DNA from 4 places in the Paenibacillus sp. FSL P4-0113 genome. Region 1 is predicted to be linked to each of the others. Evidence: predicted binding sites of a transcription regulator. Region 1 holds the regulator's gene; each other region holds the start of a gene.

Region 1 (7,977 bases):
GTTATTTCAGGGGATATACAATTGTAGAAGCGACCCTAGCTGAGTATACGACCACAATCTTTCTGTTTCCTGTGTGAAACTTCACGTGAAAAAGCTGATGTTTTTTGTTATACTGTGCAGGAGGCGGCATCGGACGGTCCGAGCTGCACTCCAAGGGCACATTGCTCTACTTTAGCAAGTTTGTAAGACCATCATAACTTCATTTGAAGGTTACGTTGGATTCTGCTCTGAGCCGAACAGGACCGAGACAGAAGGGACGATCTCAAAATGAGTGTCTTTTTTGGCTGTTCGGACCTTTTGATGACGCAGATGTACAGGCGTTCATAAAAGGTTATTTTTTGTGCCAAAAAAAGATGGAAGGGAGCCATTCGCGATGGCAGGAAAACAAGCGCTGAATATTGTAAAAATGAAAAAAATGAAGCAGGAGGGCATTCCGCTCAGTATGCTGACCGCCTATGATTATCCATCGGCTAAGATAGCCGAGGAGGCGGGAATTGACATCATTCTCGTGGGGGACTCGCTGGGTAACGTAGTTCTTGGTTACGATTCGACCATCCCTGTGACCTTGGATGATATGGTGTACCATTCCCGGACAGTTGCAAGAGGCGCTGAGAATACATTTATCGTAGCGGACATGCCTTTTATGACATATCACGGCAGCATATCCGAAAGTCTTCAAGGCATCCGCCGTCTGATGCAAGAAGGACATGCGCATGCTGTTAAATTGGAGGGCGGAGCTGAAATTACCGATGTCGTAAAAGCGACTGTTCAGGCAGGTGTACCTGTGCTGGGACATATCGGGCTTACTCCGCAATCAGTTAATCAAATTGGTGGCTATCGCATTCAAGGTAAGGACGAAGCAGACGCACGCCGGTTGATGGCAGATGCCAAGGCATTAGAGCAGGCGGGTGCCTTTGGTATTGTCTTGGAATTGGTGACTGAGGAAGTGGCAACGGCGATTTCTAAAGAACTTTCCATTCCAACCATTGGAATCGGTGCAGGACGTGGATGTGACGGTCAAGTACTTGTTTATCACGATCTGATTCAGTACGCATCTCCTTATTTCAGCAAACGCTTTGTTAAAACCTATGCCGATGTAGGCGGCTTGATCCGCAGCAGCATTGAGCAGTATGTGAGTGATGTGAAAGGGCGGGCATTCCCGGCCGCAGAGCATGTATTCAGCGCGGATGACCGTGTTGTGGAGTCCCTGGAGTCCTTGTACGGACAGGCAAAAGGACAAGCGCAGAAACAAGCTAAGGAAAAGGTGGAATCTCAGTCATGATCATCGTAAGAGAAGTGGCTCAACTACGCAAGGTTATTGCCGAACGTCGGCAACTTGGAGCCAATGGAGCAAAAACGGTACACGATTCTGCCTCTTTACTGCAACATAAAGTCGGCTTTGTACCAACGATGGGATACCTGCATGAAGGACATGCGAGCTTGATGCACAAGGCGCGTGAAATGGCAGATACGGTGGTGCTTAGCATTTTCGTAAATCCGATCCAATTTGGACCGAATGAAGATCTGGAAAGCTATCCCCGCGATGAAGCTCGTGATTTGGAGGTAGCACGGCGTGAGGGCGTGGATATTGTATTTTTGCCAACTGTAGCAGAAATGTATCCACAACCAACCCAAACCAAAATTCGTGTATCCGCTTTGACAGATCGCTTGTGCGGTGCTTCCCGTCCCGGCCATTTTGATGGTGTGACTACGGTGGTAGCCAAGCTTTTTAACATGATAGGTCCTGATTTGGCCTTTTTTGGGATGAAGGACGCACAGCAGGTTGCTGTGCTCCAGCAGATGGTGACTGATCTCAATATGAACGTGACTATCGTACCTTGTCCCATCGTCAGAGAGGCGGATGGTTTGGCCCTCAGCTCCCGTAACGTGTATTTAAGTGCAGAACAGCGCGAGCAGGCATTGGTGCTGTCCCAGTCACTGCGTAAGGTGCAAGAAGTGAGCGAAGATATTGTAACAAACACAATTACGATTCGTCAGTTACATCAAATGGTGGAGTCCACCATTACTTCCTCTCCTTTAGCAGACATTGATTACATTGAAATTTTAACTTTTCCTGGTCTGGAGCCCCTTCTTCCCGAGCAGCGGCTATGTGATGTTCAGGAAGACATCATCGTAGCGCTAGCTGTGAAATTTGGCAGTACCCGACTGATTGACAATATAAGAATACAGAAGGCGGAGGTGCTTTCCCATGTTTAGAACTATGATGAAATCCAAAATTCACCGCGCTACGGTTACGGAAGCTAACCTGAACTATGTGGGGAGTATCACTATAGATGAAGATCTCATGGAGACATCGGATCTGTTGGAGAATGAAAAGGTTCAAATTGTAAACAATAACAATGGAGCTCGACTGGAAACCTATGTTATCCCCGGACCGCGTGGGAGCGGCGTGATCTGTCTCAACGGTGCGGCAGCTCGTTTGGTGCAGCCTGGTGATACAGTCATTATTATTTCCTATGCTTCCATGTCAAATGAAGAGGCCAAAACATACAAACCAACAGTGGTATTTGTTGATGAACATAATAAACCAGCCCAAACGATGAACAAAGAAGTACATGCGACGATCATGTAATGAATGGGAGTGCGGATGAAACCCGTCTTTTAAGCGAAAAATGTGAGTGTATTAATCCATCTTTCATAAGGGCGGGATGCACATGTTCCAGCATGTATTCGCAGAAATGAACAGCATGTTAGATGATATCGTGAAGCATTACCCATCAGCCCAGGGCTCCCGCAGGCAGGAGCTGCTACAGCACTGGAGTCTGCTGCGGAGAATGAGTGACGGAATTATGGATGAGTGGCTGGCCTTTGAGGAAAAAATGGTGTGCCTGCGTGCGGCCGGCTTTTCCGCGGAGACCGATATGTCTGACACGGAGCTGCCTGAAAAAGAGCTGCCGGCTTTTAGTCGGGGGCAAGGGTATTATCGATTACTTATGTACCCTGAGGCGATCCAACAATTTGAGCAGGTACTACAGCATTTTCCGAACAGTTGGCAGAGTCGCATGTATATGGGAATGGCCTATTTTCAACTAGATGATCCAGCAGAAGCTGTATACCATTTTCAGAAGGTGCTGGACCTGACTGAGCAGGCAGGACTAAAAGCGGTCATCTATAATGCGCTAGGCTGTCTGTTGGCAAAGCAGGCTGACGTAGAGGAGGCGCAAAAATGTTTTGCTCTCGCACATCAGTTCGATCCTGCGTTACCCGAGCCGCTGCACAATATGGAAGCCTGTTTGTCCGGTACCGAAAAGCTTCGATACGACAGCTCCATAATGACCTGGATGTAGTTGTCAGACACCGAGTAAGACGATGCATGCCCACCTCCTGAGGCGGCGTATGCATCGTCTTTTTTGGCTGTCTTAATTTCCAAACACGCGATCTTCTGCTATGCTAATATACGGAGTTATTATTTTTGTAAGTGTCATAAGAAAGGATTAAGCCCGAATGAAATTTGCGGTATTGGATTTTGAAACGACAGGCACCCAGTCCGCGGATGACATCATTCAAGTCGGACTTGCAATTATAGATCATGATAACAGCATTTCCCGTGTTTACGGCTCTTATGTAAACCCTGGCAGATCTATTCCACCTTTTATCACTGGATTGACCGGAATTACAGACGATGACGTGAAGGATGCACCTGCACTTGAAGAAATGATGATGGAGCTTGTGCCTATGCTGGACGATGTTGTACTGGTCGGTCATAATGTGGCGTTTGATTTTAATTTTTTGCAAAACGCTCTGGATCGGTGCGGATACTTGCCATTTAGCGGAAGAATCTTGGATACAATGGATTTTCTGAAAATTATGTTTCCATCACTATCTTCGTATCAGTTGGGTTTTGTGTCTTCTGAGTTCGGGCTGGCACATGATCGCCCTCACCAAGCAGACAGCGACGCATTGGCTACGGCCGAGGTGTTTTTAAAGTGTCTGGGTGAGCTTCAAGCATTACCTCTGATAACGATACAGCGGCTTAGTGATTTGTTTGCAGAGGAAGACAGTGACCTTGGATGGTTTCTTGATGGGGTGCGTGAAGAGAAAGAGCTTGATCCTATTCAGGATTTGGAGGGATATCAGTTTTTTCGTCAGCTTGCGCTAAAAGTGGAAGATTGGACGGAGCTAGCTGCTCCGCGTAGAGAAGATGACCCGAATCCACTGTCAGGTGTTACCTTTGAGGAGTACATGGATGATGTGCGGGACAATTTGCGTTCATCCTTGAGTCAATATGAGGAGCGCGAGGCGCAGATACAGATGATTGAGGGTGTGAATCAGGCACTGAGTGAAGACAAGCATCTGCTGATTGAAGCAGGTACAGGAACAGGGAAGTCTCTGGGTTATTTGCTCCCATCGCTGTATCACAGTGTGAAAAAGGGACAGCGCGTTATGGTGAGTACACATACGATCAACCTGCAGGAGCAATTACGCGAGCGCGACATTCCGATGCTGACCAAGGTGATTCCGTTTCCGTTCCGGGCTGCTATTTTCAAGGGTCGGGGACATTATTTGTGTCTGCGTAAGTTTGAACATAAAATAAACAGAAGAGACTTCGCTACACCGAAGGAAGATTTAATTACAGCGGCTCAGATGATCGTCTGGTTGACGCTAACAGAAACCGGTGATGATGAAGAACTGAATCTGAGCAACCGTGGAGGGGATTTCTGGGAAACGGTGGCGAGTGATTCAGAGTCCTGTCTTGGTCGTTCCTGCCCATGGTTCCGCAAATGTTATTATCATCGTGCACGCCATGAAGCAGGAATAGCGGATGTTGTTATTACGAATCACTCTAAGTTGTTCACAGACGTCAAAGCCAGTCATCAGTTATTGCCGAGCTATGAACATCTGGTGATAGATGAAGCCCATCACCTGGAGGAAGTAGCTGGTAAACACCTAGGTATGCATATGAAATATTTCACACTCGTGCATACACTGACGCGACTGTTCAAAGACAGCAAGAATGGACAACTGCCTTCACTTCGTCAACAGTTGGCGAAATCGGGGCACGAGAAGTCGGCAGATTGGGCCTCAACTATCGACCAGCTGTATCCGCTCGTGTTAGAGGTGAAGGAAACTTGGGACCTGCTAAGCGACAAGCTGTTTGGCATGTTGCCGGAGCGAAGTGATGCGACACCGGGTGAAACAGGACAGTTTTCTTCCCGTCTCAAACCTTCGGCCAAGCCTGCAAAGTGGGATCAGGCGGGAGCTTTGGAAAATCAGCTATATGTAACGATGAGCGAAATTTTGCGCAAGGGCGACAAGCTGATGCTGGACGTCAAGGAAGAACATGACGATTATGCGGCGGATAGCCTTATTACAGATATCACGGGTCTGCTCAAGGATTTGGCGGGGATTCGAGAAAATTTGCGCTTTTTTATCCGACTCGATGATGAAACAACCGTATACTGGCTCGAGGCAAGCGGGCAATTCCGTAGTAAATCATTGCAATTTTATGCGGTACCCGTCGATGTGAGCCGCCAGTTGAAAGAAATGTTTTTTGACAAAAAAAGAAGCATTATTCTGACTTCTGCTACCTTGTCGGTAGATAAGTCGTTTCAGTACATGATCGATCAGCTCGGCTTACAGGAGGCCGCAGATCAAGAGCGGCTGATGACTTCGCAGCTCCCGTCACCCTTTAATTACAGGGATCAGGTGTTGCTGGTTATTCCACGGGATTTCCCAAGTGTGAAGGGCAGTGTAGGAGATGCGCATTTTGTAGATATGCTCGTTAGCTCTCTAGGAGCGACTGCTCAGGCGACACGTGGGAGAATGCTCGTTCTGTTTACGTCCTATCGGATGCTCCGGCAAGTGTATGAGCCGCTCAAAGAGGCCTTAGCATCCAGCGAAATTACTGTGCTGGGACAAGGTGTGGACAGTGGAAGTCGCAGCAAGCTAACCCGCCGGTTTCAGGAAGCGAAAGCTTCTGTATTGCTGGGGACCAGCAGTTTCTGGGAAGGCGTCGATATTCCGGGGAAGGCTCTGACTTGTCTAGCCATTGTTCGCTTGCCGTTTCAACCGCCGAATCACCCGCTGCTGGAGGCAAAAAGCGAACTGCTCCAGCAGCAGAAGAAGAATCCATTTATGAAGCTGTCTGTACCGCAAGCGGTCATTCGCTTCAAACAGGGATTTGGTCGGTTGGTACGTACAGCGAACGACCACGGGGTCGTTATCGTTTATGATACGCGTGTGATTGAATCCTATTACGGAAAGCACTTTTTGTACTCGTTACCGGGACCAAAAATGGAGCATATGCCATCGGAGCAAATGGTGCCCCGCATCGCCGAATGGCTCCAATCCGCCCCGGAGACAGAGGCATAACGGACGGACATAAGTATGTTCGTTACAATTAGGGGGAGCAAGTATGAAATCAGATAAAATTTCAGAGGCTGTCGTACGGAGGTTACCCGTATATTTACGTTATCTGAATGCACTGCACAAACGGGAGGTGGCTACGGTCTCTTCTCAAGAGCTGGGACAGAGGCTAGATTTGAACCCGGCCCAAATCCGTAAAGATCTTGCTTATTTTGGAGATTTTGGTCGGAAGGGTATCGGTTATGATGTTTCTTATCTCATTGAGAAAATACGCCATATCCTGAAAATCGACCAACAAATTAATGTAGTATTGGTCGGAGCGGGTAATCTGGGGCAAGCCCTTTCGAATTATAACGCTTATTTAAAAGACAATATGAAGATTGTGGCGGTATTTGATGCGTTTCCGGATAAGGTAGGAACCAAGATCAATACATTGGTCGTGCAACCGATGGATGAACTGGAAGCGACTGTGAAAGAAAAAAACATTCGAATCGGGATTATTACCGTACCTGATTTTGAAGCACAGCACGTGGCTGATAGGCTTATTGATAGCGGAATTGGAGCGATCCTGAACTTTGCACCGACTACTCTCAAGGCACCAGCCAACATTCGGATTCATGCCACAGACTTTACAACTGATTTGCTTAGCCTCGCTTATTATTTGGAGGACGGAAAGGAAGAAGCACAATATGACAGTGAATAAATGGATGATTAAAAACGGATCTTTTGCCGTAAATGGACCAGAAGCAGGGGTAGTCCATGGTTTTATGATTGTGGAGGATAGTCGTATTACTTATATTGGCGAAACCTTGCCTGCGGGTGAGGAAGAGACGGAAGCGATCGATGGTAAAGGGCTATTGTTTTTACCTGGTCTGATCAATACTCATGGTCATGCGGCGATGTCTCTACTGCGTGGGCATGGAGATGATTTGGCACTTCAAGTATGGCTTCAGGAAAAAATGTGGCCTATGGAAGCCAAGTTTACATCTACAGACGTGTACTGGGGTACGTCCTTGTCTGTGCTGGAAATGCTGAAAGGTGGAACAACAACCTTCCTCGATATGTACGATCATATGGATGAGGTGGCTCGTGTGGCTGAAGAGTCAGGTATTCGTGCAAGTCTGATGCGTGGAGCAATTGGACTATGTTCGGAGGAAGAACAGCGAATCAAGCTGGCAGAGGCCGTGACTTTTGCGCGTAACTGGCACGGTAAAGCAGACGGCCGTATTACAACGATGATGTCACCGCATGCGCCATATACATGTCCACCTGCGTTTATTGAAAAATTCGTACAAGCTGCGCATGATCTGGACTTGCCACTGCATACGCACATGTCTGAGACGATCGCCGAAGTAGAGCAAAACGTACGCGACTACGGTTTGCGTCCGGTTGCACACTTGGATAAGCTTGGCTTTTTCTCCCGTCCTTCGCTTGTTGCCCATGGCGTTCATTTGAACGACGAAGAAATAGCTTTACTGGCAGAACGTGGTGTAGCGGTTTCCCACAATCCTGGCAGCAACTTGAAGCTGGCAAGTGGTGTGGCAAGAGTGCCTGAATTGCTGCGTGCAGGGGTTACGGTTTCTCTCGGAACGGATGGTCCTGCCAGCAATAATAACCTGGATATGTTCGAGGAAATGCGTCTGGCAGCAC
Region 2 (7,977 bases), 160 kb from region 1:
CCCGGGGGATAAGCATTGTAAGCCGGATGAATTGCTGGAGAATGATGCAGCGCTCAAAAATTTTAAAAAGGCAGTAGAGTCCCGCGGACTAACGATTAGCGCACTTAGCTGTCACGGCAATCCTCTTCATCCGCAAAAGCATTTGGCCCAGGCTGATCATGATACGTTTCTTAAAACCGTTCGATTGGCAGAAAAGCTGGAAGTTCCAGTTGTGAACACTTTCTCCGGCTGTCCGGGAGATCATGAGGATGCGAAATATCCAAACTGGCCTGTGGCTCCGTGGCCTAATGATTTTCAAGAAGTGTTGAAGTGGCAATGGGAGAATAAAATTATTCCTTACTGGACCGAGACGGGGAAATTTGCAGCAGATCATCATGTTAAAATTGGATTGGAGCTACACGGAGGCTTCTCCGTTCATACACCAGCGACCTTGCTTCGTTTACGTGAAGCTGCGGGAGAGGTTATTGGTGCTAATCTCGATCCGAGCCATATGTGGTGGCAGGGAATTGACCCTGTGCAGGCAGTTCAAATTTTGGGCCGAGAGGGAGCTATTCACCACTTTCATGCCAAGGATACGACGATTGATCCGATTAATGTAAATAAATATGGACTTACCGATATGCAGGAATATACGAAAATGCTAGATCGCGCTTGGCAGTTCCGTACTGTGGGTTATGGACATGATGTAAAAACCTGGGCAGATATTATCAGTGCTCTGCGCCTGGTGGGATACGATCATGTAGTGAGTATTGAGCATGAAGATGGTCTGATGTCCGTGGAAGAGGGCTTTACTAAGGCTGTCCACAATCTTCGCCAGGTACTGATTGAAGAACCGCTGAGCGAGATGTGGTGGGTCTAACCTAATAGGGGGAAATGTTGATGATTAACGTCACCATTTGGAATGAATTTTTGAACGAAAAGTTGAATGATGAAGCCAAACAGATATACCCTGACGGGATACACAAAGCGTTGGCTGACGGCCTGGCAGGAGAGGGATTTGCCATTCGAACAGCTACACTGCGTGATGATGCAGAGCATGGTTTGGGAGAAGAAGTCTTGAATTCCACAGATGTGCTGCTGTGGTGGGGGCATAAAGCCCATGATCAGGTGAGCGATGAAGTTACGGCGCGTGTTGTCAAGCGAGTGCAGGAAGGAATGGGCTTAATCGTGCTGCACTCAGGCCATTTTTCCAAGCCATTCAAAGCCCTGATGGGCACTAGCTGCGATCTGAAATGGAGGGTGGCAGGTGAACAGGAGATTATTTGGTCGGTGAATCCGTCACATCCCATTGCAGAAGGCATTGACGCCAAAATATTGTTGAAGCAGGAAGAGATGTATGGCGAGTTCTTTGATATTCCTACGCCGGATGAACTGGTATTTGTTAGTAACTTTGAAGGCGGCGAAGTATTTAGAACCGGATGTACCTTCCGCCGAGGTAGCGGTAAGATATTCTATTTCCGCCCAGGCCATGAGACCTATCCGACTTATTACCAGCCTGACATTTTGAAAGTTATTGCAAACAGCATTCGTTGGACTTCTCCGACAAGTATTAACAAACCAATATATGGTAGAAGTGAACCAGTAAGACCTCTCGGTGGAGTGTTGGTATAATGACAATCATCACATATTGATGAGCTGTATAATGAACAGATTGATAGGCGGAACCTCTTGGGATTCCGCCTTTTTGTATTTAACGATTTAGACATATACCTGCTGTGTTGGTTTGTTGTATAATCAGTTTTGGTCATGGCAACTTTATCGGCGCAGGTATTTAATTTAAGAAGAAAGTGTTTTCTTTCGGGATAAAGTATGCTAAAATGATATATACTAACAAAAGGAAAGCTTTATCAAACCGAAATGCAAAAGAAGGTGAAAAATTTGGAAAGTCAACCGCAATATACAAAAATGTGTCCGCGTTTTGAAACCGCCTTTTCATGTTTGGGCAAGCGTTGGAATGGATTAATTATTCAATCCATGATGAGCGGTCCTAAGCGGTTTAAGGATATTTCCAATCTGATTCCCACAATGAGTGACAAAATGTTATCAGAGCGGATGAAAGATTTGGAAAATGAAGGAATTCTTACACGTCATGTATATCCAGAAACTCCTGTCCGCATTGAATACGAGCTAACAACCAAAGGCCGTGCACTTCAGCCGGTTATGGAACAGATTCAATTTTGGGCTGAGGAATGGATTAGATGAGCACCAAACTAAATAAGTGTTTTTCATAGCAAAACAGCCTTTTCCTAGAAAAAAGGCTGTTTTTTATATGCGTTTAGGACTACTTATCCATTTTGCAGAAATGATGTGCTTAGGCAGCACGACTTAATAGCCTTTGACGCGCCCTGCAACTGAGAATAATGCTGCTGTTGCACGGCGAGGCACACGGGTTTGAATATCCAGCGCGGCCGAACGGAATGTACCCAGACAGGAATGACAAAGTCTCCCTGCATAAATAGGGGAACGGCAGGACTCACAAGGATAATCAAGCTGACTGTATGTGGAGGGAAATTTGCCTGCTCTTACCCAATCTGTGAGCAATTCTATAGGTGTACCAGTTACGTCACTGAGCTGGCGAGTATGAGTAGAAGGATGCTTCCATAGATAGTTAGAACAACGATCCAAGAATATATTTTCTTCCTGAATACAAGTACTACAGAGGTTTCTAAGGTTTTGACGAAAAACGGAACCGCATTTTGGGCAATTAGAAGTATGTATCTCCATAGAAACCAGTCCTTTGTATCGAAATAAAGTGAAATTTTAAAATTTATTAGTTACATATTACTATGACATTATACCTATATCAATCTTTATTTATAGAATCTTTGACCTTTAAGTGTATGTTAAAATCTGTGTTGACATGACTCTATTACTTATGTATCATCACTTACATAAAGTTACTTGATGAATAAAATAAATTGTTTATGATAAGGGGATCTTTATATGATGCCATCTTTATTTTTGGCCCATGGCTCACCGATGCTTGCTATTGAACAGACGGACTATACTTCATTTTTAGAGCAACTGGGGAAAAGTATTCGTCCTAAAGCAATAGTTATCTTTACTGCTCATTGGGAAACACAAACGTTGACAATCAGTTCGATGGATGACGTGTACGATACCATTTATGATTTTGGCGGTTTTCCACCGGAACTGTACACAGTGAAATATCCAGCACATGGTTCTGTGGAACTGGCCAATAAGCTGAAAAAATTATATGAACAAAAGGGCATTGACGTAGAAACTGATCGGGTGAGGGGATTGGATCATGGATCTTGGACATTGTTGTATCGTATGTATCCTGAGGCAGACATTCCGGTAGTTCAGATCTCTGTAAATCCATATCTCTCGCCCAAAGCACAATATGCTATTGGTGAAGTGCTGCGAGGACTGGGAGAACAGGATATTCTGGTCATTGGTAGTGGAGTGACTGTTCATAATCTGCGTATCGTCAAATGGGGGGAAACGAAAACAGAACCTTGGGCTATAGATTTTGATGATTGGATTATTGAAAAAGTACAAAGTAGAGATATAGAGGCTTTGGATCACTATGAAAGCGAAGCACCGTATGCTCGCCAGGCCGTACCCAGAGCAGAACACTTTGTACCGTTGTTTATTGCAATGGGGGGTGGCAATCCTGCAAACAAAGCCAAGGTTATCCATAGAAGCTATGAGATGGGGAATTTAAGTTATCTATGCTTACAGTTTTAAAGAGTGTTGCCAGAAGAAGGACTGTCATTAAAATGCTTCGCTACTGCTCCTGTATAAGTAGGGGAGTGGAAATAAATTAGGGAGTGTTATAAGCTATAGTGGCTTATAACACTCCCTTTTACATAAAAAAACGATTTATTATATCCGGCAAATCTCACGAGGGCATAGTTCACAATGACATACACCTTGCAGCATTTCCAAATCTTTGACAACAATCATACCATTATCATATTCAACTGCATTTTTCTTACGTAGATCACTAAGCATCCGGTTTACGCTTTCCCGGGTCGCACCGATCATATTTGATAAGTCAGTATGAGTAATTTTTTTATGAATCAGGATATGTTCGCCGTGAGGCTCACCATAGGTATTGCATAGACGAATGAGCGTTGAACATAAAGCGCCTGGCTTGCCGTACATCATCAAATCGCGGAACTTAGTCTGAGTAATGCGGTGATGTGAACCCATCCATTTCATAAAGTCAATCGCAAAATCACAATGCTGGCAAATAAGCAGTTCCAAATCTGTATGATCGATTACGCCAATATCACTGTCTTCCAGAACCTCAGCAGAAAAGGAATGCTTAGTACCGAAAAATGGATCGGCTTGACCAACAAGATCGCCGCTTTGATACATATATAGAATAAGTTCCTTGCCCTCATCCGTTGTTTTGGTTACTTTCACGCGTCCGCGCTTAATATAAAACAGCTTATCCGCTGTATCTCCTTCCCAGAACAGATGCGAGCTTTCTGGCATAACTCGATCTTTCATCATTACTTGCAATCGGTTGAAGCTGGCCTCCGAGAAGCAACAGGTGTTGCCGCGGGCTTCCATTACATTTGTAGGGTTTCTCATCGTCCATTTCCCCTTTGTATCCTATGTTTTTTATCTGCAACTTGATCAATTCAAATTCATTATATACTTGTGCAATGAGTTTTTGGGGCAAGAAGAGGGGGTAAAAGTGGCAGAATTCCAAACTTTGTGATTTAATTCACTTCATAAAATAAAATTTTAAATAGATTGTGAAAAAAATCACAATATATCTTGAAAAGCTGTGTTACGATCAGTGCGTGAACAAGAGATAGTACACGAGATAACAGGAGGATGAGGGAAATGGCTGTTAAAAACGAGGTTATTCAAAAAGAGCAAAGCGCAGAGCAGTATATTCAAACGCTGATTGACCGGGGGAACCGGGCACAGCAAGCTTTCATGAGTATGAATCAGGAACAGATTGACGAAATCGTACAAGCTATGGCACTCGCAGGGATGGATAAACACATGTACCTGGCGAAGTTGGCTGTTGAAGAAACAGGACGCGGTGTGTACGAGGACAAAATCACCAAAAACATGTTTGCAACAGAATATATCTATCATAGTATCAAAAATGAAAAAACCGTCGGTGTCATTGAAGACAATGATTTTGACAGTTTTCAAAAGATAGCAGAGCCAGTCGGTATTATCATGGGGATCACTCCAGTGACAAACCCGACTTCGACTACGATGTTCAAAGCGCTGATTGCCATTAAAACACGTAACCCAATCATTTTCGGTTTCCATCCATCTGCTCAATCGTGTAGTGCGGAAGCAGCCCGCGTCTTGCTCGAAGCAGCTGTTAAACATGGTGCTCCGGCCGATTGTATTCAATGGATTGAAGCACCTTCGATGGATAAGACCAATGTATTGATGAACCACCCTGATGTGGCGCTAATTTTGGCAACTGGTGGATCAGGCATGGTTAAGGCAGCTTATAGCTGCGGTAAACCAGCACTTGGTGTAGGTCCTGGTAACGTGCCTTGCTTTATTGAAAAAACAGCAGATATCAAACAGGCCGTGAACGATCTTATCCTCTCGAAATCTTTTGATAACGGTATGATTTGTGCTTCGGAGCAAGCGGTTATTATCGAAGAGCCAATCTTCGAACAAGTGAAAAAATTGATGATCGCTAACGGTTGCTATTTTGTAAATAAAGAAGAAGCAGCTAAGCTCACTCAAGGAGCTATGAATGTCGAGAAATGTGCAGTGAACCCAGCTATTGTCGGGCAGTCTGCTGTGAAAATTGCTGAAATGAGTGGTATTACAGTACCAACAGGAACTAAAATTTTGGTCGCTGAGATTGAAGGGGTAGGAACAAAATTCCCATTGTCTGCGGAAAAATTGAGTCCTGTATTGGCTTGCTATAAAGTAAAAAATGCGGAACAAGGTATTCAACGCGCTGCTGAAGTCGTGGAATTCGGGGGCATGGGTCACTCGTCCGCTATTCATTCGAACGATGAGGATGTTATCGCTCGGTTTGCAAACCGTTTGCAAACAGGACGTATCATTGTAAATGCACCTTCCACACATGGTGCGATTGGCGACATTTACAACACCAATCTTCCTTCGTTGACACTTGGTTGCGGTTCGTACGGTCGTAACTCGACTTCGTCGAACGTATCGGCAGTCAATCTGATTAATGTGAAAAGGGTGGCGAAACGGACGGTGAATATGCAATGGTTCAAAGTACCTTCCAAAATCTATTTTGAAAAAAATTCGACACAGTATCTTGCTAAAATGCCTGATATCACACGTGTAGCTATTATCACAGACCCTATGATGGTACAACTGGGATATGTAGATCGTGTTATTCATTATCTGCATCAGCGCCAAACACCAGTAGCTATCGAAGTGTTCTCTGAAGTAGAGCCAGATCCATCGACAGTTACGGTAGAACGTGGTACTGAAATGATGAGACGTTTCCAACCGGATTGCATCATCGCACTGGGCGGCGGTTCGCCAATGGATGCCGCTAAAGGCATGTGGATGTTCTATGAATATCCAGATACTGATTTCAATAACTTAAAACAAAAATTCATGGATATCCGTAAACGGATTTACAAGTACCCACGTCTGGGCCAAAAAGCACAATTTGTAGCTATCCCTACAACATCGGGTACAGGTTCCGAAGTTACATCGTTCGCAGTAATTACGGACAAAAACCTGGGCGACACGAAGTACCCACTGGCTGACTATGAGTTGACTCCTGATGTGGCAATTATTGACCCAGTGTTTGTATATTCGCTGCCTAAAACAGCTGTAGCGGACACAGGTATGGACGTTCTGACACATGCTATCGAGGCTTACGTGTCCGTAATGGCTAATGACTACACAGATGGTCTGGCAATTAAAGCCATTCAATTGGTATTCCAATACCTAGAACAATCGGCTCTGACCGGTGATAAGCTGGCTCGTGAAAAAATGCATAATGCTTCCACACTTGCTGGTATGGCGTTTGCTAATGCATTCTTGGGCATTAACCACAGTCTTGCACATAAATGGGGTGGACAATACCATACAGCGCATGGCCGCACGAATGCCATTTTGATGCCGCACGTTATTCGTTATAATGCGAAAAAACCGACAAAATTTGCTTCGTTCCCTAAATATTCGCACTTTGTTGCGGATGAGCGTTATGCAGAAATCGCGCGCATACTGGGACTGCCTGCACGCACCACCGAAGAAGGGGTTAACAGCTTGATCGAAGCGATCCGTAAAATGAACAAAACACTCGGTATCGAGGAATCGTTCCAACAAATCGGTTTCGATGCGAAAGATTTCGAATCACGTGTAGATTATCTGGCTGACCGCGCATTTGAAGATCAATGTACAACTGCGAATCCTAAGTTGCCACTGGTTACTGAGTTGGCTGATGTCTATCGCAATGCCTTCTACGGACGTTTTGACCAATAATATAATAGGTAAGAAGAGGCTTGTGAAAAAGCATTTTCTCGTTCAATACCGATGCAGGCTCTCTATATAGAGGGCCTGTTGGTTTGGGAAGGGAGGTGAACGGCAAGGCTAAGGATATAGGCGCGAAGCTAGGGAAAATAAAGTGACAAAAATCACTCATATTGTGATTTTTGTCACATACTACACTCTATCATTATTCTACAATAAGGGTGTAAGAGAGGTCCCGACACTGAGCGTAAGGCATCGGTGAACAGGCCGGGCTCAAGAAATAGCTTTATCGTGAAAAAAATCACAAGTCCGGAAGACCAAACAATTTGGAGGGATTTACATGTCGGTGATTGAGAGAGAATTACAAGAGCAACAATCTGGCTGGAGAGGTTTTAAAAAAGGCAAATGGACTAAAGAAGTCAACGTCAACGATTTTATTGAAACCAATATCTTACCTTATGTTGGCAATGAAGAATTTTTGGTTGGTCCTACGGCCAACACAACTGCATTGTGGGATATTGTATCCGATCTTACCAAAAAAGAGTTGGCAAA
Region 3 (7,977 bases), 3.4 Mb from region 1:
TTCATTTTTCGGATTACCAAATACCTCTTGTGGCGTTCCTTCTTCTACGATGTAACCACCGTCCATAAAAACAACACGGTCGCTTACTTCGCGTGCAAAACCCATCTCATGCGTTACGATCATCATCGTCATGCCTTCACGCGCCAGATCATTCATTACGCCAAGCACTTCGCCCACCATTTCAGGATCGAGCGCCGAGGTCGGCTCGTCGAACAGCATAATGTCTGGGTTCATGGCCAGCGCACGTGCAATCGCCACACGCTGCTTCTGACCGCCGGAAAGCTGTCCTGGCAGTGCATCTGCCTTATCGGCCAACCCCACACGATCCAGCAGCTTCATGGCCGTTTCCCGGGCCTCTGCCTTGGACTGCTTCCCCAGTTCAGTCGGCGCGAACATAATGTTCTTAAGCACGGTCATATGCGGAAACAGATTGAAGTGCTGAAATACCATACCTATATTTTCACGAACTTTGTTAATGTCCACGTTTTTGTCACTCAAGTTGTAGTCATCGACAATGACCTCACCTGCGGTAATTTCTTCAAGCATGTTCATACAACGCAAAAACGTACTTTTTCCCGAACCAGAGGGGCCAATGACACACACAACTTCGCCTTCACGTACTTGCATGTCGATGCCTTTTAGCACTTGATTACTACCATAGCTTTTTTTCAGGTTTTTAACGATAATTTTACCCACGGCGAACTCTCCCTTCAAGACGGTTGGAAATTTTGGTCAGGACTGTAATGACGATAAGATACATCACCGCTACTACCAGCCAAATATCAAAGGATTGGAATGTCCGCGCAATAATGATCTTACCCGATTGGGTCAATTCGACCAGACCGATAACAGACAAAATGGACGTATCCTTCAACGTAATAACCAACTGATTGATAAACGACGGGATCATGATTTTCACAGCTTGTGGCAAAATGATTTTAAGCATAGCCGTCCGATAGGGTAGACCAAGCGAACGGGCTGCTTCCATTTGTCCCGGATCAATGGACTGAATACCACCACGGATAATCTCAGTTACATACGCACCCGCATTCAGGGATAGCGTCAATACAGCCGCAACAAAAAGTGGCATTTTGAAGTCCAGTGCCTGTGGAATACCAAAGTAAATAAAGAAAGCAAGCACGATCAGCGGAATACCGCGGAATATATCGACGAAAACAGTTGTAATACCACGGAACACCTTGTTATGGCTTACTTTCATAAAGCCAAACACCAAACCTAGGATAAAGGCTACGAGTAAAGATACAAGTGTGTACAACAACGTATTTCCCATGCCTTTAATCAGCGAAGGCAGCGAAGCGGAAATCAGCCCCCAGCGGCTGGTCTCTACAGGCGCCACACCTTTGCCCGATTCGCCAAGGTATTTAGCCAAAATCTTATCGTATTCCCCGCTATTACGCAGATTAACAAGCCCTGCATTAAATTTCTCCAGCAACTCCTTGTTTTTGCCTTGGTTAACAGCAAACCCGTAAGAAGCACCTTTTTCCTTATCTGTTACCAGCTTAAGGCCGTTATTCTGGTTTACACCGTATGCCAGTACCGGATAGTCATCAAAGCAGGCAACCGAATTACCTGTTTTAACTTCATCATACATTTGAGAAGAATCGTCGAACGGTACTGTAGTAAAGCCGTATTTGGCCTTAATGGACTCTGCGAATGTATAACCTTCCGTTCCTGTTTTGACAGCGACACGCTGCCCTTTCAAGTCCTCATAGCGTTTAACCGTATCATTATCCTTACGGACCGCCATGACGACGCCTGAATCAAAATAAGGCTCAGAAAAATCAAATTTCCGCTTGCGTTCATCGGTAATACTCATCCCGGCAATGACACCATCCACTTGATTCGTTTCAAGGGCCTGCACTGCCGCGTTAAAGCCAAGAGGCTTAATGGTATATTCAAAATTCTGATCCTTGGCAATAGCTGCCAGCAAATCCATATCAATTCCGACGAATTTACCATCTACATCTTCAAACTCAAAAGGCGCGAACGTTGTATCCGTGCCGATATCATACTTTGTTTTATTTTCTGCATGTGCCACTACACCGAAATTACCGGCCAGGGCAACCACAAAAAACAAACAAATGATAAGTGCTATTAGTTTTCTAGATTTTTGCATAATTTCCTCCAGTCAGTTGAACGGTTCAAAGTTTTCTGTTTATTTTACAGGAGTTATTAAAAATTGACTACTTTGATGTCAGGTATTTTTGAAAAACGTTTCATGGAACTATCTGGAGGTGTAAACTTTGAAGAAGCCGTTTTGCCCCAGAATGCCAATAAGCCCCTGCCGCAAAAAGCGGACGGAAGCTTATTGTGTGTTCTATAGTGTGTACCTATTTTTCAAGAAATAATAACGAACTAGAAAAGAATTTTGAAAATCAATCCAGATAACAGCGCAGCAATCGGTATCGTTATCACCCAAGTAATAATAATTCGACCGGCCAGCGACCAACGCACAGCGGAAAAACGCTTCGCAGAACCCACACCCAAAATAGCCGAAGTAATGGCATGAGTGGTACTTACGGGCAAATGAAGCAATGTAGCTGTGAAAATAACAGAGGCTCCCGAAATGTCGGCTGCAAATCCGTTAATTGGCTCGATTTTAAAAATCTTGGTTCCCATCGTCTTGATGATTTTCCAGCCCCCGATAGATGTACCTAGCGCCATGGCTGTTGCGGCTGAAATTTTTACCCACATGGGTACTTCCAAATGGTCCTGATACCCCGACGAAACGAGTGCGAATGTAATAATCCCCATCGCCTTTTGAGCATCATTCGTACCATGCGTGAACGACTGAAGCGCTGCTGTAATGACCTGCATTGTACGGAACCCTTTGTTCACCGTATGCGGACTACGATGAGCGAAGATGTATTTTAAAATCATCATCACGATGTAACCGACAACAAAAGCAATCAACGGGGAGAAAATAAGTCCTTCGACAATCCCGATGAAGCCGCTCCAGTTTAATTTTTCCGATCCTGCACCTACATACACCGCTCCAGCCAATGCACCAATCAATGCATGAGAAGAGGATGAAGGAATACCGAACCACCAGGTTAAGAGGTTCCAGATAATCGCAGCGATCAGCGTCGCAATGACGATATCAATTCCATTCGTAAGCTTGGTTGGATCAGCCACACTTCCACCAATCGTCTTCGCAACCCCTGTAAACAATATTGCCCCGAGAAAGTTCATGACCGCAGCCATAATAATCGCACGTCGCGGGGTCAATGCACGGGTCGATACCGAAGTTGCAATCGCGTTCGCCGTATCATGAAACCCATTAATAAAATCAAATGCCAGAGCAAGAAAAATAACAATACCCAATACCAGTAAACTTGTATCCATGTAAAAGGACTCCTTACGAGTTACGCATAATGATGGATTCCAGCATATTTGCAACATCCTCGCATGAATCCGTTGTCGTTTCAAGGCGTTCGTACAATTCTTTGCGTTTAATCAGTTCAATAGGGTCAGTTACAGTTGCAAACAGGTTTTTGATGCAAATACGCAACAATTCATCCCCCTGATTTTCCAAATCATTCAGACGAATAGTGTATTCACGAATGGCCAGCAATTTTTTCTGTGAAAGCAGATGTACAGCTTTCTGAATTTCGTAAGCTGATTGACGCAGAATATCAGCGAACTGCACAATATACTCGTCCGGCTCCGTAATGTTGTACATATAAAAACGGGAAGCCGTCGCTTCAAGACCGTCCAACACATCATCCATGGTTGTTGTCAGTTCCATGATGTCGTCGCGTTCCAACGGCGTAATGAAGGTCTTGTTCAGTTCAGTAATAATCGTGTGTGTGTAATCATCACACTTATTTTCATACTTCTTCATTTCATTTGTAAACAAAGTCACATCTTGAAGATTTGAAGTATGTTGGGCAAAATAATCGGCTGCTTGCACGATCGTATCTGCCATATTTTCCAACGTCTCGAAGAATATATCCTTTTTCTTCAATCTCATAACGATTACCCCTTTACGAAAATATCCGCAACCTGTTTCGACTGCAATAGACAACCTTTGCTATCTTATCACACTCATCAATGTTTTTGTAATGTTTGTAAAAGCAAATTTCATGATATACGTATACAGTGCCCGACATATAAGCTCATTATCCGACAATTTTTTCCTAAAAAGGTGTAATTCGTTTTCTAATTCACTTCTATGGTTACATGTTCCTTTAGTGGTGTATCTGCAGGCACCACATGTATATAGGATGTACCTGGCGTTAACGGAATTTCAACCCCATTCTTCATAAAACGAATCGCATCACCTGGCGTATGTTGCCACTCAGCCTGTATTAACTGTCCTTGTTGAAACACCATGGCCTCTCCGCTGCCGTCCAGTTCAACACTTAATCTGCCTACATCATCCAACGTTCGATGCCTGGTGCTCATCACAATGACATTGGCTGCTGAGAGCTGTTGGTTATTATTTTGATCCACATGTGACTTTTCGTTCACAAAACGCTTATATTGTTGATCCGCTGGATCATAGGTATAAGATACCCGGTAGCTTTTAAGCAAAAACCGGATTTGTAAAGATGTTGCAGTCTCGTCCACCATAACTGGGGTTTCGCCGGATTTAAGGTAAGTATATACTGGAACGTCCGTATGCGTAGCATACCCTTTACTATCGCTTCCTTTGCGCAGTCTATTCACGTCCGTGTATAGATTATGCGGAGGACGACGATCTTTGCTTCGCCAGAAGTATGCCCCTCCATTTGAAATCTCATCTAAATGTTCCTTCCGCTGCTGCTGTAAAATCGCATAGGCATCTGTGCTTCCCCCTGCGTGTATCGGCAACGCACCATAAGTTTCGCCCAGCTCAATCAAATACGGACGAATGCTACGGACCGGACCAACCTTTACATCTCCGCCATGACTTTGGAAAAAAGCGACCAGACGGGTAATTCCGCCTTCTGCAAGAACTTCATATACCATATCTGCCTGACTAAGTCCTGCCTGCGGACGTGCTGCTGGAGCATTGTTAATCATGACAGCGAGCGGTCGCTCCAAAACTGGCTGCTCCACCGGAAGACCGGTAAGCGGAGCTGTAAATGCCGGAGTAGACTGCTCCTTCGGCGGTTCAAGCGCCTCCTTCTCTGTTTTATGCTTGGTCGGTTGAGGAACGGGTTCAGTATCTCCCGTATTGGACATAGCAGAACAAGACATCAGCGTCATGCATAACAGAGCTGAGGCCATTACACGCAACCAATGATTTCGTTGGGAAATGGGCCCGGACAAGTTCATCCCTCCACTTCGTTATTTTTCTCATTATAAGCTTTATTTCCTGTTTTTGTCTTGATTGAAGCATGACCTCTCTATAGAATACTTATCTGAAGACATTAAAATTTTAAAAATATTCATACTTTGTGATTTTTATCACAAATAACTGTAACTGAACCTACTACAATAAAGGTGTAGCAAAGATGATCATCCCAACAAAATGAAATACAACCAACATTATAGATTAAGAAAGAGGAGTGGTTTGAATGTTTAATAGCTGGTTACGTGAGAACAAAGTCGCAATGTGGTTGCTGACTGTCGTACGGGTTTATCTAGGTTATGAATGGATGACTCACGGACTTGAAAAGCTGACAGGTGGATTCGATGCAGGCGGATTTATCTCGGGGGCCATTGCTAAAACAGGTGGAGACCATCCCGCTGTACAAGGCTGGTGGGGATCGTTCCTCGAAGCCTTTGCCCTGCCGAATGTAGGTTTGTTCAACGTCCTGATCCCGTTGGGTGAGTTCTTGGTCGGGGTTGGCCTGCTTCTCGGTACATTGACTACACTGGCTGCTTTGATGGCCATGGTTATGAACTTCTCGTTCCTGTTCTCGGGTACAGTAAGCACCAATGCAATCTACCTGCTGTTTGAAATCTTCCTCGTAGTTGCTGGCGCAAATGCCGGAAGAATTGGCTTTGACCGTTGGGTACTGCCCTTCCTGCGTGGACTGTTTGGTAAAAATAAAGATACCTTTCCAGCGGACCCTAGTCGAAAAATCGCTTAAACATCCCCCAAATAACCGTTATCCTCCGGGATAATGGTTATTTTTTTGCGCTGTTATGCTCACAAGGAGGATTTTAGCTCCTCCTAACTCGGACTCTTTTATCGGATTCATTATCCTCCCCAAACGTTTACAAGTTGGATACAACATGGAATGCTCACGATACATTTACCCTATACACTACAGTTACATCAAAGAACGTAATGGAGGGTTATATCATGAAAAAAATCACCAAAGCCTATCTCATGCTCGCAGCAGTAACTTTCACAGTGCAGACTATGGGATCGGGATATACGGCATCAGCCCAAGCGGCGACGTCTACTACGACATCTCAGGCAGAAAGTGTACAACATATCTCCAAGACCTTCGAGCAGCTACTAGGCCAACCCGGCAAGCTATCTCAGGCATTCACTTATTTGCAAAAGCATATTCAATCCATTCCAGCTTCTCAAGCTACCCTCATGGTGCTTCATCTGGAAAATGCACAGAACCAGCAATTGGATTCCTATGCACAGACCCTATACCCGACCTCTGTTCAAACCAAAATAAATCAAATCTATAAACCCGGTGATTCGTTCACAAATGTAATCAGCCGTACAAGCGATGCGAACCTGAAAAAGTTGCTAACTCAAACAAGAGATGCCGGCTACAAACTTGAAACCGCAGAAGGCATGTATTACCCAATCATCAACTATGAAAAATATAAAGTATTCGGGAAGCACACCACGGCAGATATCCGCAGCTATATTGACATCATGTCGATGGAATCCGGACAGGCTGCTACCAAAGATGCCGCGCTCCGTATCGGCTATCAACAGTTAGCCGGACGAGTGCTGGCACAGGAATTGTTTTTAAACCAATATCCACATTCCAATCGTACACAAGCTATAAAAAAATTGCACGATCTGTACTTTTTCTATACTTTCTACGGCACGAACAATACGCCATTATTCGATCATGATACCGGGAAGATTCATCCGTATGCCAAAAAAGGGTATCAATGGTTCGTTCAACGTAATATGGATTCGAAGAGCACCTATATTCAAAAGCTGAAAGCATTTATGACACTGTTGGATCAAAATGGAGATCAACGTACTTCGCAGGTATCCACTTGGCTAAAAAAGAACGTGCCTTCTAATTAATCGAAGACGCAAAAAACACAAAAGAACTTCCATTCCCACACAGCATGTGGATTCGGAAGTTCTTTTTTACATTTACGTATCACTTTCTTGACCAAAAGCCCAACAATTGAGACTCAGCGAGCCAAGGACATACGACTGAAAAAGCTTATGCGCGGAGCGCTCCTGATCCGCAGCCCCCATCGCATAAAACAAAGGTGAAAAATGCTCTATTCCATAAGAAGGTACCGCTTGTTTGGCATATGGAGCCTTCTTGTCATATTGGAATAAGTGACGTAAATTCCAGTCTTGAAGCTGCTGTGCAATCCAGTCATCATATTGAACGGCCCAATCGGCTGGCTCACTCGTCTGCTTGAGTGTCCGCAAGTTGTGGACCAATCCGCCGCTACCGATAATCAAAATCCCTTGTTCTCGCAACGGCGCCAGCATCCGTCCAATCTCGTATTGCTCTTGAGGAGCGCGCCGAGAATCAATAGATAACGGTACGACCGGTATGTCCGCATCAGGATATATATGCCGCAAAACCACCCATGCTCCATGATCCAGTCCCCGGTTCCGAACCGGCTGGTGGAACAAGTTATGCTGACTGAACAGATGCTCTATCTCCTCATACAGCTTTGGATCGCCTGGTGCAGGGTAATCGATTGAGTACATTTCTTCAGGAAAGCCATAGAAATCGTGCAACGCTGCATGCTGATCATCCGCGCCAATACATTGATCGGGGCTATCCCAATGCGCGGAAAAAATGACAATTCCTTTGGGTCGGGGCAGGCTCGCGCCCAGCTTTGCAAGAAAGC
Region 4 (7,977 bases), 2.7 Mb from region 1:
AAGATACTGATCTCGATGCTCCAGAACTCCTGAAGCGTTCGCATCCTCGTAGGTCTGTCGATTTACCGTAACCCGACCGCCAGAATTGGAAACCATCTTGCCCACGATCATCGCCGCCAATCCCAGTGCAATCGCCAAATGAAGCCAGCCTTTAAAAAATATACTGTCTGGGTTCACCCCTGGACGGATCGCCAAATATTTGTGCGCGCCTAGAATATACTTTTGAAATGCCAGCCCATAGTTGCCGTTCGTCAGATCCGGGCTAATCTCATGGCGTATTTTAGTAAGCCTGTCATCATCCAGATACCGTTCTGCCTTATAAAATCCAGCCAAGTATACCTCTCTATTTCTCATATCCATCGTTAAAATAACCGCGTTCCCATGAGCTCTGTCATACCCTGGGCCATGGTCATCATAAAAGTCCTGCGTCATTTTCATAACATCCATATTGTCGGGATTGGGGGTTGTATAAATAATAATGTCCGTTTCTCTTTCAGCCCCGTATTGATTAGCCATCGTGTTCAACACATCATACTCTTCCTGATTGAGCAAACCCGCTTCGTCATAAATCAATGGCTTCATTTCTGTCGTTGCTGGTTCGCCCTTCATTTCCATAGGAAGCGCCAGAAAAACAGCAAAGAACAACAAAACGGCTACAATGGCTCTATGTCTTTTCAATAGAATTCTCCTCCCATCATCAACCAAGTGATTAACCTTAATGAAAAGAGAGTCATGCCGAAAATGCCTGCAAACCAAGCCGTCACCTTGAACTTGCTAATCGGAGGCTTACCGACTACCTTGCCCGTCTGTCCGTTCATAGCAAACGTATGCTCCAATTGATTATAGTCATAGTGTATGACCCACACCGGGAGCAGGACATAATCCGCTTGTTTTAATGTAGTATCAACTTGCTTTTCCGTATAACTCACGGCCGTATACTCTGACACCGTAGAATGAATATAAGCATCAATATATTCCTTCACTTTTTCTTTAACTCGCGGGAAAAGCTCTTCTTCGTTATAACTGTACTTCTCCGCAATATAACCTGCTAGATATGGCGTTTTAAAGGGTTTTAGCTGATCGTATGGAAATGGCTCCAATTTATCCATCAACTCGTCGTTCATTTTCTCCGCAGCATCAATCGGAACCTTTACATAATTCAAACGGATTTTCCGATATACATCAAAATGCTTCGTTTCCGTATATTCGTAGTCTCCACTCGTATAGGTTCGCACTTGGGTACCTTCACCTTGAACCTCAATTTTATTATGTAATTCATATAACCAGAAAGGCACATACATCCCGGTTATTCCCTTGATTCGGTCTGCTATCATGAACCGATTCGGCGTCAGACGGCCATTCTTGCACCATTTTTTGAAAGCAGCTATGGCTTCTTCCTTACTGATTGAAAAAGGAATAACCTGCGCTGGAGCCAGCTTCCCAGTCAGTCGATCCCCGAGAACCACGGCAGAACCACAAAAGCTGCACACCGTTGCACTCGTCTCCACTTCGGTCATAATCACCGCTCCGCAGTTATTACAATGATACTCATGAGCCTCATCTTCTGAAAAAATACGATTTATCAGAGGATCAGGAATAGATTCGATATTGTCCTCTCTTCCGCAACTATGACAGGATAACCTCCCTGTCTCACTGTCAAAGACCATACCGCTGCCGCAGTTGGGGCATTTGTATTCGATAACCGGCATCTGCTCACCTCTTCATGTAGATACTTGTTATTCATCTTCTGTATTCGTACTCTTCTCGTATTGTGCAAATAAGGCATCCAGGTCGTCCTTCGTTCCTGCCCGAAGCTCGGCTATAGCCATCGCTTCATCATACGCTCTGTTCACCTGCTCTTCCATAACCTCAAAAGCAGAATTCTTGCTACCTATAGAATTCAAGGTTTGCTGTGCTTTGGCAACCGCCAGCTTCCCTTTAAGTTCAGCGCTACGCGCTTCTAGCTGCCCCATATCGGACACTAACTTCTCCTGCATTTGTTTCATATTCACGGCGTTTACTGAAGCTAAGTCATAGGACGTTTGTAATTGTTCCAATTTCTCCGTTTGCAAACCCTTCCTCTCCAGAAACTTTCGAGCTTCCTCTTCATTACCAGCTTCCACAGACTTACTGGCATAATACTGGAGCTTTTTGATCTCGGCTTTGCATTCATCCAGTGCTCTTTTCGCCCTTCTCTCATCAGCCAATACTGATACCGTCTCCGCTTTCACCTTGCCTAGATCACTGTTCAAATTTCGCATATAATCGTCAATGGTTTTCTCCGGATCTCCCACCTTATCCATTAAGGCGTTAACATTCATTTTCATAATATCCCTAAACCTCGACAAAATTCCCATGATGACCTCCTTCGAAAGGACTACATTCCACCATATCATACATCAAATCCGGTAAAAAATGTTCATTATAGCTCTATATACTGACCCACTGATCACTTTCGGATGTGTGTTCGTTTTATGATAAAAGCAAAGGGTCCAAAAACCCGCGACAGATTTTTGAACCCTTCTATTTTATTGTCTTGATTATAGTTCTTCATAGGACTTGGGGTCCTGCTCCCATATCCGTCCATCCTCACTGCTAAATGCCGAAATCATGTTCATTTCCTCTGGAGACAACTCAAAATCAAAAATATCCAAATTCTCCGTTTGGTGATTTAAAGAAGAGGCCTTCGGGATCGGGATTGCTCCAAGTTGGATATGCCAACGTAAAATCGCTTGTGTAGTCGTTTTACCATGAGCAGCAGCAATTTTCCCAATCTCTTCATTCTCCAGCATACTGTGACCACGACCCAAGGGGCTCCACGATTCCGTCACGATGCCCTGTTCAGCATCTTTTGCACGCTGATGTTCCTGATTAAATAATGGGTGCAATTCAACTTGATTTAAGCTCGGCGTGACACCTGTTTCCCGAATTAAACGTTCATTATGCTCGGGCAAGAAATTGCACACCCCAATGGAACGGATATAGCCCCTTTTCTTCGCCTCAATTAACGCCTGCCATGCTTCAACATATCGATCAATTTGGGGATTCGGCCAATGGATTAGGTACAGATCATAATAGTCCAGACCTCCTCTATATAATGACTCTTCGATCGTTACAATGGCTTCTTGGTAAGCATGTCGGCGACCTGGTAGTTTGGAGCAAATCAACAATTCTTCTCTGGGCACAGAGCTCTGCTGGACCGCTTTCCCGACAGCACCCTCATTTTCATAGTTGAACGCTGTGTCGATCAGACGGTAACCTGCATCAATCGCGCTGGTAATTGCCTTGACTCCATCTGCACCCTTCAATCCAGCAGTCCCAAATCCAATCACGGGCACCTTAGTGCCATCATTCAATACCTTCTCCGGAATTGGATCGTTCATATTAACAGCCTCCTTTACTATTCTCTTATACCGCAGCACCTTTAATGCTCAGAAAAATACAGCAAATGACTCGGTTCCTCCTATACTTATTACCCACCAGTTCGTGACTTTCCTATTAAATTCTCTGTATGCTACATCAAAAAGTGCCTGATCCCCGTTGAAATCATACTTGAATTCAAGGAGTCAGGCACTCGTATACCGCTACCAAATCATATATTCCACTTCATGCTGAATTGCTTGGTTGTCCAACACAAAGTTGAAGCGTCTTAATTTTTATTTCAAGGTCAAGCCTTTCCATACCCAGTTCTCTACCTCTGGCAAGTCAATGCCCTCTTCGCGAATGAATTGATGATGTTTCTTAACCGTAGCATCCATTTCATCCACAATGTTGGTGTACTTCCCAGCGTCAGGTAAGTTGAGAACAGCTTCCTTCACTAAGTCAAAACGATCCATTTGATTCAATACACGCATATCAAATGGTGTCGTAATATCGCCGTTCTCACGGTAACCATGTACATGCAAGTTATGATTGTGACGATCAAAGAACAGATCTTTGATCAGACCCTCGTAACCATGGAAAGCGAAAACTACTGGTTTATCCTTTGTGAAAAAGTGATCAAACTCGGCGTCAGATAATCCACGCGGGTCTAGTTTTTGACTTCTCAGTTTCAGCAAATCTACCACGTTGATGTACCGAATCTTCAATTCAGGCAGTTTTTCATGCAAAATGGAAATCGCAGCTAAACTTTCAATCGTTGGCTCTGTACCAGCAGAAGCAATGACAAGATCAGGTTCTCCACCTTGATCTGTACTTGCCCAGTCAATGATCTTCAACCCTTTATCCACCAATTCCTTCGCTTCATCAGCAGTAAACCATTGTGGACGTGGGTGTTTGGACGAAACAATCAAATTGATCTTTTGACGGTCGTTTAAAATGGTGTCGAAAACAGCCAACAAGGAATTGGCATCCGCTGGCAGATACTCCCGAATAAATTCCGGTTTTTTATCAGCCAAATGACCCAACAAACCTGGATCTTGGTGTGTATACCCATTATGATCCTGTTGGAACACCGTTGAAGTTGCTACGACATTCAATGATGGGATATCTGCACGCCATCCTTGATCCGTTGCTTTACGCAGCCACTTAAAGTGTTGGGTGATCATTGAGTCAACCACACGCAGGAAAGCTTCGTAACTTGCAAAGAAACCATGACGACCAGTTAACACATAACCTTCCAGCAATCCTTCAGCCTGGTGTTCGGATAATTGGGAGTCAATTACGCGGCCATAGGACGACAAAAATTCATCATTAGGTTCAATAATTTGGTCCATCCATTGGCGTTTGGTTACTTCAAAAACAGGAGCCAAGCGATTAGACATTGTTTCATCCGGTCCGAAGATTCTGAAATTACGATTTTCTTCATTTAAGACAACCACATCTTTAACGTATTTCCCTAAAACCGACATATCTTGCGCAATCACTTTACCAGGTACGGAATTATCCAGCGCATAGTTACGGAAATCCGGTAACTTCAAGTCTTTAATGAGGTTACCCGCATTCGCAACAGGGTTCATTCCCATACGTTTATCGCCTGTAGGCAGAATTTCAGCAAGCTCAGAGTTTAAACGACCGTTTTCGTCGAACAATTCCTCTGGTCTGTAGCTATTCAACCATTCTAACAAAGCAGGTGCGTGCTGCATATTTTTTTGATCAACCGGAATTGGAACCTGATGGGCACGGAATGAATTTGTATTCGGCACGTTGTCCCATTCCTTTGGACCCGTCCAGCCTTTAGGTGAACGGAATACAATCATCGGCCACGCTGGACGAGTAAGATCATTATTTTCACGCGCATTCTTTTGAATAGCTTCAATTTTCTCGATGGCCGTATCCAATACTTTCGCCATTTCTGGATGCATGTGATCCGGATTTTCACCTTCAACAAAGAATGGCTCCCAGCCCAAACCTTTAAAGTATGAGGTCAATTCTTCTTTCGATTGACGAGACATAATCGTTGGGTTACTAATCTTAAAGCCATTCAAGTGCAAGATTGGCAGCACTGCACCATCCGTGATCGGGTTGATAAATCTGTTAGAGAACCACGAAGCGGCTAGTGGACCCGTTTCAGCTTCGCCATCACCAATAACAACAGCCGAAATCAGATCAGGATTATCCAGAATGGCACCTACACCATGAGAAAGGGAGTAGCCTAATTCTCCACCTTCATGGATAGATCCAGGTGTTTCAGGAGCAGCATGTGAAGCAATACCGCCAGGGAAAGAGAATTGTTTGAACAATTTCTTCATACCTGGGATATCTTGCGTAATTTGCGGATAGATTTCGGTGTAACTTCCATCCAGATATGAATTTGAAACCATAACCTGACCGCCGTGACCAGGGCCCTCAATGTAAAGCATGTTCAAATCATATTTATTAATAACACGATTTAGATGTGCATAAATAAAGTTTTGTCCTGGAATTGTGCCCCAGTGTCCAATAGGCTTAACCTTCACATCTGAATCTTTTAAAGGCTCTCTCAACAAAGGATTATCTTTTAAATAAAGCTGACCTACCGAAATGTAGTTCGTTGCACGCCAATATGCATCAAGTTTTTCTAAATATGTTTTAGATGAATAATCTGCTAACACGGGTGATAATGACATGGTGTCCACTCCCTAAGTAGTATTGTTTGTAATTTATTTCCGGAAATTTCATCTACATGTACATCATAACGCCGCGCCGATTAAATTCAACCTTTTTCACAAGTGATACGGTCCAATTTTGTGAAATTTTGAACATACTATGAAATATAAATTAAAAAGACAGTAAAAAAGCTCTTACATTAAAATATATAGAAGTATAAACCAATAAAATTTGTAATAAACGTTGCAATCGCAGGCTCCAATCCTTTTCTCAAAATTATAAAAAAAAGACCGGAGAATTCTCCAGTCTTATCATTAGTGAACCGATACAAAGGTATTAAATTTTAAATATTTGTAATGAAATCGCATATGAGAAAACTCAAATGGCGTACCGTTATCTAAAAAGAACACACCTTCCATAATACCTACAGGCTCATTTTCATTTAAATGTAGCAGCTTTTGATCATTCTCTTGGGACGGTTCTGCAAAAATGGATAAAAAAGATTTGGTGACGGCCAAGTTCCGCGAGTCTTCCAAATAATTAAAAATGGACCCCTCGATAATAGTCTGATTTAAATTCTGAACAATTTTAATAGGGATATAGCCTGTTTCAATCATAAAAGGATCATCATCAAACAAACGTAAGCGGACAATTTTGTATACAAAATCATGAGTCTCCAAGAACAAATCGCGCTGTAATTCTTCTGTTGGCGGAATGACCTCAAAACTCAGTACTTTGATTTTTGGCTTTTTACCATGCATTTGAAAATTATCAGTGACTCCTAGATTAGAGCCTTCGTAGTTAAAGATAGATTCATTTCTTATGTATAATGGATTAATAAATGTCCCGGAACCTTGTTTTTTAAAAATAATTCCGACATTCTCCATTTTAGTCAGAGCACGTTTAATTGAACTACGACTAACCTGGTAAGTCTCACTAAGACTACGTTCATCTGGCAATCTCATATCTGCAAACTTTCCAGCAAAGATTTTCATCTTGAGATCGTCAATAATTTGCTTATAGACAAATTGTGTCATATAGTACTCCTCTTTCAGGTCTTCTATAACTCCATATAGTTTACCATAACTTGCCCATTTCATCTCATGTTTGTTTCTGTATGCTGAGTGGGCTTTCAGCGGATAGGAAACGCCCGCGCTTTTACTTTACATCTCTATGCATAATACCATGATTATACATACATAACACCACTGAACGTACCTGCAAATTAGCAGAAAATACAGAACTCCCACCTTAACTTCCGCGATAAGACCAAGCCTGTTTCGAACCTTGAGGGATGTTTGACTAGACCAGGCTAAAATCCTTGAATACATTGTTATTATTTATCTTGTTCATACGTTCACTAATAAAAATGGTGGGGGGGAGATCATATTGGCTATCCGCTACAGCGTCATCATTCCAACCTATAATCGAGTCCAGCAATTGTTGCTTACACTCGCTTCATTTGAGACACAAACCTATCCAAAGCAACTATTCGAAGTCATTGTAGCTGATGACGGTTCTACAGACGGAACGAGAGAAATGGTCGAAGACTTCAAAGCATCCTATCCTCTTATCTATGTGTCACATCAGGAACAACGCGGTCGATCTGCCGTTCGAAATTTGGGACTGCGCCGTGCAAGAGGGCTATACATCATCTTCTGCGACGCTGACTTTGTAGTATTACCGGAATTTATTAGGATCGTGAGCCGTTATCACCGTAAATATCCCAAGTCCGTGCTTTCAGGCATTCCTCACTCGTGGGACGATGCTTTTACCCATTATTACCCTGACTTTTCTCCTGAAGAAAAAGAACAATGTCGCAACATACTTACGCAGTCCAACTTATGGAATGCTGACTATGAAGCAGCAAACGAAATTACTCCGATCATAACCCCAGAAGATATCCTTCACCAAACGGGTGCACTGTCTAAAGTAGTTAGTCCCACAAGG

What was found. Region 1 encodes Rex, which represses fermentation and respiration genes when NADH is low (regulators of the CRP and FNR family bind a similar motif). Its sites were predicted from a motif close to TTGTGAAATATTTCACAA; they were not measured.
Region 2: a site for Rex is predicted at 4,732-4,749, ahead of adhE (bifunctional acetaldehyde-CoA/alcohol dehydrogenase). Genes of this name have one in related genera too.
Region 3: a site for Rex is predicted at 5,404-5,421, ahead of MKX46_RS19865 (DoxX family membrane protein). Genes of this name have one in related genera too.
Region 4: a site for Rex is predicted at 6,166-6,183, ahead of MKX46_RS16650 (phosphoketolase family protein). Genes of this name have one in related genera too.

Annotation. Positions count from the first base shown of each region.
Region 1 is NZ_JBBPAZ010000001.1:1,120,287-1,128,263, reverse strand. Features, by position in the region: gene MKX46_RS04370 (biotin--[acetyl-CoA-carboxylase] ligase) at 1-27, shown strand, start outside; gene panB (3-methyl-2-oxobutanoate hydroxymethyltransferase) at 374-1,282, shown strand; gene panC (pantoate--beta-alanine ligase) at 1,279-2,217, shown strand; gene panD (aspartate 1-decarboxylase) at 2,210-2,593, shown strand; gene MKX46_RS04350 (tetratricopeptide repeat protein) at 2,676-3,308, shown strand; gene dinG (ATP-dependent DNA helicase DinG) at 3,466-6,333, shown strand; gene MKX46_RS04340 (redox-sensing transcriptional repressor Rex) at 6,377-7,030, shown strand; gene MKX46_RS04335 (amidohydrolase) at 7,017-7,977, shown strand, end outside.
Region 2 is NZ_JBBPAZ010000001.1:1,276,245-1,284,221, reverse strand. Features, by position in the region: gene MKX46_RS05180 (sugar phosphate isomerase/epimerase family protein) at 1-859, shown strand, start outside; gene MKX46_RS05175 (ThuA domain-containing protein) at 880-1,611, shown strand; gene MKX46_RS05170 (winged helix-turn-helix transcriptional regulator) at 1,858-2,202, shown strand; gene MKX46_RS05165 (hypothetical protein) at 2,326-2,625, opposite strand; gene MKX46_RS05160 (DODA-type extradiol aromatic ring-opening family dioxygenase) at 2,944-3,711, shown strand; gene MKX46_RS05155 (Crp/Fnr family transcriptional regulator) at 3,850-4,566, opposite strand; gene adhE (bifunctional acetaldehyde-CoA/alcohol dehydrogenase) at 4,825-7,437, shown strand; gene pflB (formate C-acetyltransferase) at 7,766-7,977, shown strand, end outside.
Region 3 is NZ_JBBPAZ010000001.1:4,569,793-4,577,769, reverse strand. Features, by position in the region: gene MKX46_RS19895 (amino acid ABC transporter ATP-binding protein) at 1-696, opposite strand, end outside; gene MKX46_RS19890 (amino acid ABC transporter substrate-binding protein/permease) at 689-2,137, opposite strand; gene MKX46_RS19885 (hypothetical protein) at 2,201-2,344, shown strand; gene MKX46_RS19880 (inorganic phosphate transporter) at 2,377-3,366, opposite strand; gene MKX46_RS19875 (DUF47 domain-containing protein) at 3,380-3,994, opposite strand; gene MKX46_RS19870 (DUF3048 domain-containing protein) at 4,183-5,277, opposite strand; gene MKX46_RS19865 (DoxX family membrane protein) at 5,526-6,044, shown strand; gene MKX46_RS19860 (hypothetical protein) at 6,260-7,183, shown strand; gene MKX46_RS19855 (dioxygenase family protein) at 7,256-7,977, opposite strand, start outside.
Region 4 is NZ_JBBPAZ010000001.1:3,856,751-3,864,727, reverse strand. Features, by position in the region: gene MKX46_RS16670 (TPM domain-containing protein) at 1-678, opposite strand, end outside; gene MKX46_RS16665 (TFIIB-type zinc ribbon-containing protein) at 675-1,709, opposite strand; gene MKX46_RS16660 (PspA/IM30 family protein) at 1,737-2,357, opposite strand; gene MKX46_RS16655 (aldo/keto reductase) at 2,541-3,383, opposite strand; gene MKX46_RS16650 (phosphoketolase family protein) at 3,657-6,047, opposite strand; gene MKX46_RS16645 (GntR family transcriptional regulator) at 6,342-7,064, opposite strand; gene MKX46_RS16640 (glycosyltransferase) at 7,417-7,977, shown strand, end outside.